2 regions of the Devosia salina genome follow, and region 1 is predicted to be linked to the other one. Evidence: predicted binding sites of a transcription regulator. Region 1 holds the regulator's gene; the other holds the start of a gene.
The links. The regulator PhoB, encoded in region 1, activates phosphate uptake and scavenging genes when phosphate is short. The targets are predictions, from matches to a motif close to TGTCATNNANCTGTCAT.

Region 1 (3,401 bases):
GGACGGCGGTCGGCCCGGCGGCCGGTGAAGACCAGCCCGTCGACGCGCTTGCCCAGCAATTGGTCGATGTGGCGCTTCTCGCGTTCCGGATCGTCGGTGGCGTTGCACATGAACAGGGCGATGCCGGCTTCGTGCAGAACGGTTTCGAGCCCCTCCATGATCGGCATGGTGAAGCGACCGAAACTGTCATTGGAGATGAGGCCGACGGTGAAACTCTGGCCGCGATGCAGGGCCTGGGCCAGATCGTTGGGGCGAAAACCCAGTTCGCGGGCGGCAGAGAGGACCTTTTCGCGCGTTTCCTGGCGCAGGGTGCCGGCCTTGTTCAACGCCTTGGAGGCCGTGCCGAGGCTGACACCGGCGTGGCGGGCCACGTCGCGCAGGGTGGGGCGGGTGTTGGTGTCATCCTGGGTCATCTTCGCATCCGGAAATGCTTTTCCTGGGGTGTTGCCACAGTATGCCGAAACGGTCGCGGTCGGTTCGGAAAAGCTTTTCCGAAGTACATCATCACGAAGTGCCTTTCAGCGCAAGTGGGTTTTGTGGCGCCCGGTTCGGGCGCGTGCTGGTCGGGCTGCGACCGGGAAAGGCCCGGGACATCAAGGGCAGGGCATACACAGGTCCATGCCCCAAGGCTTGAACTCGAATGCTGCTTTTCGTTTCCGGATCAAAACCGCAAGATCGGTCGAGCGCGCCGGTCCAGGTGGGGTCTAGATGGGGTCGCCACGGAACGAGAGACGATGACGACTGCTCTTGAAGACTATCAAGCCCGGATGCGACGGGTGCTGGACCATATCGACCGGCATCTCGAGGAAGCGCCCGACCTCGAAACCCTGAGCAGGGTTGCGGCTTTCTCGAAGTTTCATTTCCATCGCCAGTTCACGGCGATCTTCGGGGTGCCGCTGCATCGATATGTGCAACTGGCGCGCATGAAGCGCGCTGCGCAGGAGCTGATGATCAAGGACGCACAGAGTGTCACCGACATCGCGATGGATGCCGGTTACGAAGCGCCCGACGCCTTTGCCCGCGCCTTTCGGCAAAGGCTGGGGCAAACACCGTCCGCGTTCCGCAAGTCTCCCGACTGGGAGGCGTGGCTGTCGGCCTTCGGGCCGCTGGACACTGCAAGGAGCAAAATCATGCAAATCATCTTTGACCACACGGACGTCATGATCCGCGAGGTGCCGCCCACGCCGGTGGCGATCATGGAGCATCGCGGAAACCGCAGCGGGCTGGGAGACACCTTCGACCGTTTCCGCGCCTGGCGCCTGGCTGCGGGCCTGTCGCCGGAAACCAGCCCGACATTCATGGTGTTTCGTTCGGAGCGGGAGCCCGCCGAGCCGGACGCCTACAGCATGGATATCTGTATCGGAACAGACCGGCAGACTCTTCTGCCCTCGCGCGCATAGGTTTGGTTGACCAGTTCAGGCGTTGGCCGCAAACCGCTCGTCGAAGGCGTAGCCGGCGCCGCGAACGGTGCGGATGGGATCGGTTTCCTTGCCGCGGTTGATGGCGCGGCGGAGGCGGCCGATATGGACGTCCACGGTGCGCTCGTCGACATAGACATCATTGCCCCAGACGCCATCGAGCAGTTGCTCGCGCGAATAGACCCGGCCTGGGTGGCGCATGAGATATTCGAGCAGGCGGTATTCGGTGGGGCCCAGATGCACGTCGCGATTGGCCCGACGCACGCGATGGGTGGTGCGGTCGAGTTCAAGGTCGCCAACCTTTAGGGCGGCGGTGACCAGATTGGGATTGGCGCGGCGCAGCAGGGCATGGATGCGGGCGACCAGTTCGGGCACCGAGAAGGGCTTCACGACATAGTCGTCAGCTCCAGTCGAAAGGCCGCGCACGCGCTCCTCTTCCTCGCCGCGGGCGGTGAGCATGATGATCGGCACGCGGGCGGTTTCCTCGCGGGCGCGGAGGCGCCGACAGAGCTCGATGCCCGAGATTTCGGGCAGCATCCAGTCGAGCAGGATCAGGTCAGGCAGCTTTTCGGCAATGGCGTGCTGGGCCTCGTCGCCGCTTTCGGCAGTGACCACGCGGAAGCCTTCGGCCTCCAGATTGTAGCGCAGCAGGATGGCGATATCGCCTTCGTCTTCAACCACAAGAATGGTGGCGGGCATGGATGTGCTCCGTCGGTCGGCGTCCAGTTGGAGCCGATGGGTTTTCTGTGTTCCCATTCCTCCTGAGGGGAGGGATTAGGGGTGGGTGTTCAAGCGCGCTCTCAGTTTGGATGCACCGGTAAGTGGATTGGCCGGAACCCCCACCCTCGGTCCCTCCCCTCAAGGGGGAGGGAGGCGATGAACATTCCCTCTATGATTAAGCCTTGATCTGCTGGCGCTGCAGCTCCTGGACATCGCCGGTGAGCTGCTTGCCCGTTGCCAGGTAATAGGCGCGCTCGGCGATGTTGGTGGCGTGATCGCCGACCCGCTCCAGGCTCTTGGCGCAGAACAGCAGGTGGGTGCAGGCGGTGATGTTGCGCGGATCCTCGAGCATGTAGGTCAACAGCTCGCGGAACAGCGAGGTGTACATGGCATCCACCTCGTCGTCGCGGTTGCACACTTCCACCGAGGCGGCCGCCTCGCGATTGCCATAGGCGTCCAGCGCGTCCTTGACCTGGCGCAGAACCAGCGCGGTCATGTTCTTGACGCCATTGTAGAAAGTCGGCTGCAGATTGAGGCCCTCGAGCTTGAGCGAACGGCGGGCCAGTTGCTTGGCCATGTCGCCGATGCGCTCGAGATCACTCGCCACATGGATGGAGGTGATGATCGCGCGCAAATCGCTGGCCATGGGCTGGCGGCGGGCGATCATGGAGACTGCCATCTCGTCGATATGACGCTGCATATCGTCGATACGCTGGTCGGCGATGATCGTCAGGTCCGCCAGTTCACGGTCCAGCTTGAGCAGGGCGCGGGTGCCGTTCTCGACGGCCTGCTCGACCTGGCCGCCCATCTCGGCAATGGCCTGGGCCAGCGCGAGCAGCTCTTCATTATAGGCGGTGACGATGTGGTCGGTGCCGGTATTGGGCATGGTCTTTGTCCTCGTCCCTCTCGCCTTAGCCGATGCGGCCCATGATGTAGTCCTGGGTCTGCTTGTTCACCGGATTGGTGAAAATGTCCTCGGTATCGCCCTGCTCGATGAGATTGCCCAGGTGGAAGAAGGCGGTCTTCTGGCTGACGCGGGCGGCCTGCTGCATCGAGTGGGTGACGATGACGATGGTGTAGTTCTCGCGCAACTCGTCGATCAGCTCTTCGATGATGGCGGTGGCAATCGGGTCGAGGGCCGAGCAGGGCTCGTCCATCAGGATGACCTCGGGCCCGACGGCGATGGCGCGTGCGATGCACAGGCGCTGCTGCTGGCCGCCGGAGAGGCCGGTGCCGGGTTCGGAGAGGCGGTCCTTGACCTCC
Region 2 (3,401 bases), 1.2 Mb from region 1:
GTGGTCTCGGCCCGCGTCCTGGCGCTGTTCCTCGATTCGATTACCACCGACCACATCTCGCCTGCCGGTTCGTTCAAGGCGGCGACGCCGGCCGGCAAGTACCTCACCGAGCGCCAGGTGGCCCCGAAGGATTTCAACTCCTACGGTGCCCGCCGCGGCAATCACGAGGTGATGATGCGCGGCACCTTCGCCAATATCCGCATCAAGAACATGATGCTCGATGGCGTCGAAGGCGGCTTCACCAAGGGTCCCTCGGGCGAGCAGATGCCGATCTACGACGCGGCCATGGCCTATCAGAAGGCCGGCACGCCGCTGGTGATCTTCGCCGGCAAGGAATATGGCACCGGCTCCTCGCGTGACTGGGCAGCCAAGGGCACCAATCTCCTCGGCGTCAAGGCCGTGATCGCCCAGAGCTTTGAGCGTATCCACCGCTCGAACCTGGTCGGCATGGGCGTCATCCCGCTGCAGTTCAAGGATGGCGACAGCTGGCAGAGCCTGGGCCTCGACGGCACCGAGACCGTGGACATTGCCGGGGTCGAAAGCATCGAGCCGCGCGCCATGGTCAACGTCAAGATCACAAGGCCGAACGGCGAAGTGCTCAATGTCGAAACCCGCTGCCGCATCGATACGGCCAATGAGCTCGACTATTTCAAGAATGGCGGCATCCTGCACTATGTGCTGCGGAGCCTCGTGGCCGCGTAAGCAGCGCTCACATCCAAGGCATTTGCAGCGGCGGCCCCACGGGGCCGCCGTTGTTCTTTCGAGCCATGGTGCGGCCGGCGCGGAACAGATCGCGTCGTGCGACGCCCAGGCGGGGGACGAATCCGCTCTTTCACCCGCTTTTGACTAGGCAGCGGTCTTCATCACGGCTTACAAAAGCGCCCATGATTTTGTGCCGTTCTTCCAGGCTTATTGCCGGTGTGATCTTGGGACTGGGGCTGGCTGGCGCCGCTTCGGGCGAAAGCGTGCGGACTGGTCCGCGGGCCGTGGTGGAGCTGTTCACCAGCCAGGGCTGCTCGTCCTGCCCGCCCGCCGACGCGCTCCTGACCAGCCTCGCCGATCGGGACGATGTGGTGGCGCTGGCCTATCACGTCGACTATTGGGACTATATCGGCTGGGAAGACACCTTTGGCGACAAGGGCTTTTCCGATCGCCAGCGGGCCTATGCCAAGAGCTGGGGCTCGTCGCGCATCTTCACCCCGCAAATGGTGATCAACGGCGCCGAGGGCGTGGTCGGATCGCGGCGCGACGAGGTGCAGGATGCCGTCACCTCCGCCCAATTGCCGCTGGCCGTCACCCTGGCCGCAGAGGATGACATGCTCAAGCTGCGCGTGCCCGCCGACGCAGCCCTGGAGGATGCCACCATCTGGCTGGTTCGCTATCTCGACCGGGCCGACGTCGCCATCGACAAGGGCGAGAATGCGGGAAAGTCCATGGTCTATACCCAGGTGGTGGTCGACCGTCAGGTGGTGGGCATCTGGGAGGCCGATGCCGGCGCCGAGATCAAGCTGCCGCTCGACCAGTTCCAGAACGAGGACAATGGCGGCCTTGCCGTTCTGGTGCAGCAGGAACGCAATGGGCTGCCCGGTCCCATCCTGGGCGCCGCTACCTATCGCTTCTGATCGCCTGTCCCGGAACAAGAAAACGCCCGCTCCGGGGGCATGGAGCGGGCGCGACTGACCTTGGTCAACTCAAATAAGGGGCGGCTGGCAGTCGGGCCTACTGGTTTGGGGGCTCGTCGGCCTTCCTGCCAGCCACTGGAGGCAATGGTTGAACACTGGTTGCGCAATTGGGCGCGCAAATGGACAAATCATGGCCGAATTGGGGTATTTCGTGCCCCTTGCCAAGGCGGGCAAATGCGCCGATCATGACACTTGTATGGCGCTTCCGAACCGCAGGGCTGGCGACATTTTTGCGGGAAGCGCCTTGGTGAAGACAGGGCGTTGAGGCGGCGTGCAGGGTCCTCCTGACGAAAATCGAAGCAATCTGGCGCTGGTGCATGTGGGCGAACCCGCTGCGCAGCCCAGCCGGCCCGCGCAACCGATCGTGGCCTTCGAGCGCAAGGAGCTCATGCAGATCCTGTCGGTCTATGGCCGCAAGGTCGCCTCTGGCGAGTGGCGCGACTACGCCATGGATTTCCTCAAGGACCGGGCGCTGTTCTCCATCTATGCCCGCGTGTCCGAGCGGCCGCTCTTCGTGGTCGAGAAGAACCCAAAGCTGCGCAACCGCCAGGGCCAATACATGGTCACCAACCAGCAGGGCCGCATCCTCAAGCGCGGCCATGACCTGGCGCAGGTGCTGCGCGTGCTCGACCCGGACCTGATGGTGGTGGGTTAGCCGCCTTCCGGCTGTCGCCGGCTTGCGGCCCAGGCCCTAGCCACCGAACCGTCCCTCCAGTTCATCGGCATCGGGCGCTTCGAATACCCGGGCCCAATTGCGCAGGACTTCGATGGGGATCACGAAATGACCCCCCTCATCCTGGTTGCGCGCGGCAACGCGCCGCTCCAGTTCGTCCAGCGGGACGTCATCGAACCTGATCTGGCAGGTGGCGCCAAGCGCAGCGGCCCTGGCCGCAAAGTCGGCCCGTTCGGCGCGCGTCCAGAAACCGAAATCGAGGATGACATCGCCGCCGCATTGAAGGATATGGGCGGCGATCTCCCACATGATCGCCTCGATTTCATCGTGCCGCCGGTCATGGTCGGGATGGTGCATGTCGTCGTCGAAAAGCCGGGTCTGCCATTCATCCGGCGTGAGCCGCAGCGCCCCGGTCCTCGCCGCCAGCGCCCTGGCCCGGGTGGTCTTGCCGGAGCCGGGCAGGCCGACCATCAGGGTCAGTACCGGCACCGGTTCACAGCGCCTTCTGCAGGTGCACGATGTCGTGCCAGCGGTCGAACTTGAAGCCGACCCCGGTATAGTAGCCGACCCGCTCGAAGCCGAATTTTTCGTGGATGGCGATGGAGTTCGCCGTGTCGGCGGTGATCACCGCCAGCATCTGCCTGAAGCCGAAGGCTTTCGAGCGGGCCAGCAATTCGGTCAGCATCAGCCGCCCCAGGCCGCGGCCGGTCTCGTTGGGGTCGAGATAGATCGAATCCTCGCAGGTGAAGCGATAGGCCGCGCGGGGGCGATAGAAGCTCGCATAGGCATAGCCGACGACCTGGCCGGCCCGTTCGGCGATGATCAGCGGGTGCCCGAGCCTTTTAAGGCCCGCATATTTCTCCGCGATTGCCTCTTCGCCCGGCGCTTCGGTGTCGAAGGTGATGGCGGTGTTGTCCACATAGTGACGGTAGATCGCGGTGATGGCGGGGACGTCGGACCAGGAAAAGGGACGCAGGAGATAATCGGACATGGCGAGAGCGTTTCCAGCAAAAGTGGCAACGGTTTTGCGGTTCGGAAACGCGGCA

Region 2: K1X15_RS19870 (DUF2794 domain-containing protein) is a predicted target of PhoB. The motif match lies at 1,868-1,884, and genes of this name have one in related genera.

The regions. Positions count from the first base shown of each region.
Region 1 is NZ_CP080590.1:2,803,240-2,806,640, reverse strand. Features, by position in the region: gene K1X15_RS13720 (LacI family DNA-binding transcriptional regulator) at 1-413, opposite strand, end outside; partial or broken gene K1X15_RS13715 (AraC family transcriptional regulator) at 735-1,373, shown strand; gene phoB (phosphate regulon transcriptional regulator PhoB) at 1,416-2,117, opposite strand; gene phoU (phosphate signaling complex protein PhoU) at 2,314-3,024, opposite strand; gene pstB (phosphate ABC transporter ATP-binding protein PstB) at 3,050-3,401, opposite strand, start outside.
Region 2 is NZ_CP080590.1:4,049,201-4,052,601, reverse strand. Features, by position in the region: gene acnA (aconitate hydratase AcnA) at 1-702, shown strand, start outside; gene K1X15_RS19875 (DUF1223 domain-containing protein) at 921-1,622, shown strand; gene K1X15_RS19870 (DUF2794 domain-containing protein) at 1,954-2,337, shown strand; gene K1X15_RS19865 (P-loop nucleotide/nucleoside kinase family protein) at 2,374-2,844, opposite strand; gene K1X15_RS19860 (GNAT family N-acetyltransferase) at 2,849-3,346, opposite strand.